2 regions of the Saccharopolyspora sp. NPDC002578 genome follow, and region 1 is predicted to be linked to the other one. Evidence: riboswitches for the same ligand, from Rfam matches in the RefSeq annotation. Region 1 holds a riboswitch; the other holds the start of a gene.

Region 1 (2,996 bases):
GGCGATGTAGAAGGGCGCTGCGGCCAGCACCGGCACCAGCATCCCCGCCAGCATGATCACAATAGAAGTACCCGTACTCAAAGGTCACCGAATCCCGCCGCCGCGGTGAGAAGAAGTCCCACGTCTGAACACGCCGAACGAACGTGTCGTAAACCTCATCGTCGTGGCGGAGGGTGTTCGTTAACACCACTCGAAAGTGCTCCTGATCACGAATTGATCGCGCCGCCGCAGCGCCTCTGACCACCCGACTCTCCGGTTCCACGCGCACCCGATCGACGCTACTCAGGGTGATCAAAAATCTCGGCCGTCGAGCCGCCCTCGCGACAGGGCGAAGCCTCGTGCGCAGGGAAGAACCGTGCCGCCGCAACGAGTTCTCAGGCCGGGAGCCAGCGCGCCGTCGGCCACTGCTCGCGATTCCACGCGCCGTCCCAGAACATCCACTCGTACTCGCTGGCGCGCGCGAACGCGGCCAGCATCCGCTGCCGCATCGGCGCATCGGCCGCCGCCGCGACCCGGTCCACGAGCTCGCGGGCGTTGAGCACCGCCGCCGCGAACTCGTCGTCGGCGTACGTCTCGATCCACCGCCGGTACGGGTGGCCCGACACGTCCCCGACGGCGGCCAGGATCTCGCTGCCCACGTGCTGGTACACCCAGAAGCACGGCAGGATCGCCGCCAGCAGCACCGGATACGGCTCCACCAGCGCGCTGCCGCGCAAGAACGAGGTGTAGGCCGTGCACGACGGCGAGGTCACCACCCCGGCGAGGTCGGCCTCGGTGAGCCCGAACTCCTCCACGTACCCGGCGTGCAACCGGCGTTCCTCCACCAGCGCGCCTTGCGCCGCACCGGCCAGGAACGCCGCGTCGGCGGGGTCCTCCGCCCGCGTGGACGCCGCGGTCAGCGCCTGCGCGAAACCGACCAGGTACCGCGCGTCCTGCACGATGTAGAACGCGAACCGCTCCCGGTCCAGCGCGCCGTCGGTGAGCGCCGCGTTGAACGGGTGCTCGACGATGGCCTGCTGCAACGCGGCGGTGTGCTCCCACGCGCCCGCGCAGAAACCGCCGGGCGGTGGGGCGGGAAGCCTGCTCATGAACGGTCCCTCCAGAAGATCGGGTTCACCACCAGCGGTGGAAGTGGTGCACGGGGCCGTGCCCCCGGCCCACGTCCAGCCGGTCCGCGGCGCGCAACGCCTCGGTCAGGTACTCCTTGCCGTCGCGGACCGCCGAGGACCAGTCCGGCCGCTGCGGGCGCAGTGCCGCGATGGCCGCCGACAACGTGCACCCGGTGCCGTGGTCGTTCGTGGTCTCGATCCGCTCGCGGCGCAGGAACTCGGCTTCGCCGTCGCCGCGGAAGAGGTCGAGGCTCGCCGCCTCGCGCAGGTGCCCGCCCTTGAGCAGCACCTGCTTGGCGCCCAAGCCGGTCAGCCGCTCGGCCTGCCCGGCCATCCCGCCGGAGTCGGTGATCTCCCGCTCCCCCAGCAGATCCGCTGCCTCCGGCAGGTTCGGCGTGATCAGGTCCACTCGCGGCAGCAGCTCGTCGCGCAGCACCGCGACCGCCTCGTCGGCGAGCAGCCGGTGCCCGCTCTTGGCGACCATCACCGGATCCAGCACCACGTGCGGCGGCGCGTAGCGGTCGAGCACGGCCACGACCGCGCGGATCACCCCGGTTCCCGCCAGCATCCCGATCTTCACCGCGTCCACCCGCACGTCGTCGAGCAGCGTGGTGAGCTGGGAGGTGACGAACTCCGGCGGTACTTCCCGCACCTCGGCGACGCCGGTGGTGGTCTGCGCGACCAGCGCCGTCACCACCGACATGCCGTAGGCGCCGTTGGCGGAGAAGGCTTTCAGGTCGGCTTGAATCCCGGCACCGCCGCTGGGGTCGGTTCCGGCGATCGTCAGCACGTTGGGAACGGGCCGGGCGAATTCCGGCCGGGCAGCACGAACGGTCACGTGGGTGACGTCCCTCCGCTAGCACGAACTAGGTCAGGTTCGACGGGTCTGCTCTCAGCCCGGCCGCTCGCCGGGCACCCCGCGTCACTGCCCCCAACCTAGCAAGCACGGTCAACCCGCCGGAGTCGCCGATCTCGCCGTGCCCTGCGCCGCTCTCATTCGATGAGCCCGATGACCGCTCCCGCGGCGAAGTGCTCGCCCGCCGCGCCCTGCCGCCACAACGTGCCCGAGGCGGAGGCGCGCACGGTGCGCCGGACGCCGTCGGTCACCACCTCCGCGACGGCGGTGCCGCTGCGCACCGGGGCGCCGTCGGCCGCCAGCCAGCGGGCGAGGACCCCCGGCTCGTGCGGATCCTGCCGCGGCCAGGGGAAGTGCAGGTCCGTCACGAGCACACGCCTCCGCAATCGATCATCGTTGCGGTCAGCATGAGCGGTGATCCTTCTCACCACAAGCGAAGCGCGTGCTCGGCTTCGTACGTCGAGTGGCCCAGCGCGGCATCCGCGCCGGACCGAGGGTGCTCCGCCGAACAGCCGCATTAACACGATCGGAGCAGCGCAGCCAGTCATTCCGGTAGCCACGCGAATGCAACGTGCGAGCTGATCGATCCGTCTAGAGTTCGAGATCCGGCCAAGCGGATCGAAGCGCGGCTCGGGACGTCCTGACAGGTATGGGGGTGGGAGCGAAGTGTTCCCCGATCAAGAGCACGTCTGGTGGATCGTCGGAGCAGGGCAGCGGGTCCGGCACGCGATCACGGTGCGCCCCGGTGCCAGACCCGCCGGTGATCCGGTGACCGCGCTGTGCGCGACGACGATCAAACTCCCGCACGAGACCTGGCCGGCCACCAAGGAACCGTCGAGCCGCCGCATCACCGAGCGTTGCCCGGAGTGCGAGCAGCACGTCGACGAACAGCTGGAGCGCGACCGGGATCTCGTGGTCACCACCTGGGACGCGTGAGCGCGAGCGAAGTCACACAGCCGACCGCTGATCACCTAGTGAGGCGACCCTGCGTGGCGGATTAAAGTTGACGCAATGGACACCACTGCCGACGC
Region 2 (2,996 bases), on a different contig from region 1:
GGGAAAAAGCTGTCCTCGCGAGCAAGCAGCTGAGAACCCGCGGCGGTGCCGGTGGGCAGGGTGGTCGCTGCTCAGCGGCTTCGCCGCTGACAGGACAACGACCACGCCTCGTGGCGGGGCCACTTCGGAAAGGGGGCCGAAGCTGGAAGAACGCTCGCCGTCAGGTCGGGAGGCCTGCTCGGAGTGATTCGGCGGCGGACTGGGGGTCTTCGGCTTCGGTGATCGCGCGGACCACGACGATTCGTTCCGCGCCTGCCGCGACCGCTTCGGCGAGGTTCGCGTGGTCCACGCCGCCGATCGCGAACCACGGCCTGCCGTGCCCGCGGTGCTCCGCGGCGTGGCGCACCAGCTCCAGCCCCGCCGCCTCGCGGCCCGGCTTCGTCGGCGTCGTCCACACCGGGCCGGTGCAGAAGTAGTCCACGCCCGGTTCCGTGGCCGCCGCGTCCGCCTGCACCACGTCGTGCGTGGAACGGCCGATCACCACCTCGTCGCCGACGATGCGCCGCGCCGCCGGCACCGGCAGGTCGTCCTGACCCAGGTGCAGCACGTCCGCCTCCGCGGTCAGCGCCACGTCCGCGCGGTCGTTCACCGCCAGCAGAGCGCCGTGCCGCACGCACGCCTCCGCCAGCACCTCCAGCGCGGCGAGCTCCTGGCGCGCCTCCAACGGCGCGCCGCCGGAGGTCTTGTCCCGCAGCTGGATGATGTCGACGCCGCCGGACAACGCGGCCTCGGCGAACTCGGCCAGATCACCCCGCTCCCCGCGCGCGTCGGTGCAGAGGTACAGCCGTGCGTCGGCGAGCCGCGTGCGGATGCCGTAACCGTCCAATCCGGGCATGCCCCCAGGGTATCCGCAGCGGGGGAGGGCACCGGCCGGATGCTGACCTCACCTGGCGGAGTGAGTACGGTGGGTGGTGGTCCGCACGGGAGTCCGGAGAAGAACCGGACTGAGAGGGGGCGACCGCCCCGACCGTCGAACCTGATCCGGGTCATGCCGGCGCAGGGAGCGTAGATGTCGCAGCAGTCAGCCGTCACCGTCGTGGGCGGCGGGATCATCGGTCTCGCCGTCGCGTGGAAAGCCGCGCGCGCGGGGCACCGCGTCCAGCTCGTCGACGCCGGTGAACGCGCCGCGTCGTGGGTCGCAGGTGGCATGCTCGCGCCCGTCGCCGAAGCGTCCCCCGGCGAGGAGGAACTGCTCGAACTCGGCTCCGACTCGCTGCGGCGCTGGCCCGAGTTCGCCACGGAACTGGCCGCGGACTCCGGCCTGCCCACCGGACTGCGCCGGGAAGGCACGCTCGTCGTCGGCGTCGACGGCGCCGACCGCGCCGAACTGGACATGCTCGCCGACCACCTCGCGTCCCGCGGGCGCAGCGTCACCCGGCTCACCGGCCGGGAACTGCGCCGCGCCGAACCGTCGCTCGGCCCAGCCGTGCGCCGCGGCCTGGAAGTGCCGGGCGACCTCGCCGTGGACAACCGGGTGGCGCTGGCCGCGCTGCGGAAGGCGGCGGCAGCGGCGGGCGTCGACTTCCGCGACGGGCGGGCGCTGCGGGTGCGGCCCGGCGCGGTGGAACTCGCCGACGGCACCGCGCACTGCGACGTCGCGGTGATCGCCGCCGGCGCCCGCTCCGGCGAGCTGCACCCCGGGCTGACCGGGCGAATCCGGCCCGTGAAGGGGGAGGTGCTGCGGCTGCGGGCGCGCGCCACGGCGCTGCCGCCCCCGACGCGGACCGTGCGCGGACCGGTGCACGGCAGGCAGGTCTACCTGGTGCCGCGCGACGACGGCGGACTCGTCGTCGGCGCCACCCAGTACGACGCGGGCTACGACCTCGACGTCACCGTCGGCGGAGTGCGGGACCTGCTCGCGGACGCGGAACGGCTGGTGCCGGGCCTCGCCGAGTACGCGCTGGTCGAAGCCATCGCCGGACACCGGCCCGGCACGCACGACAACCTGCCGCTGATCGGCGAGCTGGAACCCGGCGTGCTCGCCGCGACCGGGCACCACCGCAACGGTTTCCTGCTCGCACCGATCACCGCCGACGCGGTGCTCGCGGCGCTGTCCGGCGCGGAACCCCCCGCGACCGCCGCCGACCCCGGGCGAGGCGCGCGGCCCGTTTCCCACGACAGAGGAGGGCAACCGTGCAAGTAGTGATCAACGGATCGGCTCGGCCGGTGGACGAGGACGCCACGCTCGCCGCGGTGCTGGCCGAGTTCGGCGTGCCCGAACGAGGAGTCGCCGTCGCCATCGACGGAACCGTGGTGCCCAGGGCCTCCTGGGCGGCCACCGAACTGCACGACGGCGCCGCCGTCGAAGTGCTCACCGCGGTGCAAGGAGGCTGACGTGGACGATCCACTGGTGATCGCCGGGCGCGAGTTCGGCTCGCGGCTGATCACGGGAACCGGGGGCGCAGCGAACCTGTCCGTCCTGGAACGCGCGCTGCTGGCCTCCGGCACCGAGCTCACGACGGTCGCGATGCGCCGCGCCGACGCGGGCGGGCGCACCGGCGTGCTCGACCTGCTGCACCGGCTCGGCATCGAAGCGCTGCCCAACACCGCGGGCTGCCGCACCGCGGCGGAAGCGGTCCTCACCGCGCAACTGGCGCGGGAAGCCCTGGAGACGAACTGGGTGAAGCTGGAAGTCGTGGCCGACGACGACACCCTGCTGCCCGACCCGGTGGAACTGCTCGACGCCGCCGAACAGCTCGTCGACCAAGGATTCGTGGTGCTCGCCTACACCAACGACGACCCGGTGCTGGCGACCCGGCTCGCCGACGCCGGCTGCGCGGCCGTGATGCCGCTGGGCTCGCCGATCGGCACCGGCCTCGGCATCCGGAACCCGCACAACATCGAGATGATCGTGTCCCGCGCGACCGTGCCGATCGTGCTCGACGCCGGCATCGGCACCGCCTCCGACGCGGCGCTCGCGATGGAACTGGGCTGCGACGCGGTGCTGCTCGCCAGCGCCGTCACCCGCGCCCAAGACCCGGAACGGATGGCCGCCG

What was found. Region 1 has a riboswitch for thiamine pyrophosphate ahead of thiD (bifunctional hydroxymethylpyrimidine kinase/phosphomethylpyrimidine kinase). Riboswitches for the same ligand answer to the same signal wherever they lie in the genome.
Region 2: linked by a shared signal. The riboswitch ahead of thiO (glycine oxidase ThiO) and the one ahead of thiD (bifunctional hydroxymethylpyrimidine kinase/phosphomethylpyrimidine kinase) in region 1 are both predicted to bind thiamine pyrophosphate.

The regions. Positions count from the first base shown of each region.
Region 1 covers NZ_JBSFWJ010000006.1:58,304-61,299, forward strand. The annotation lists gene ACWD38_RS05130 (hypothetical protein) at 1-54, opposite strand, end outside; gene tenA (thiaminase II) at 375-1,088, opposite strand; gene thiD (bifunctional hydroxymethylpyrimidine kinase/phosphomethylpyrimidine kinase) at 1,114-1,947, opposite strand; TPP riboswitch at 1,941-2,039, opposite strand; gene ACWD38_RS05145 (biotin attachment protein) at 2,103-2,333, opposite strand; gene ACWD38_RS05150 (hypothetical protein) at 2,632-2,901, shown strand; gene ACWD38_RS05155 (hypothetical protein) at 2,977-2,996, shown strand, end outside.
Region 2 covers NZ_JBSFWJ010000018.1:98,625-101,620, reverse strand. The annotation lists gene thiE (thiamine phosphate synthase) at 161-835, opposite strand; TPP riboswitch at 911-1,020, shown strand; gene thiO (glycine oxidase ThiO) at 1,010-2,143, shown strand; gene thiS (sulfur carrier protein ThiS) at 2,134-2,334, shown strand; gene thiG (thiazole synthase) at 2,336-2,996, shown strand, end outside.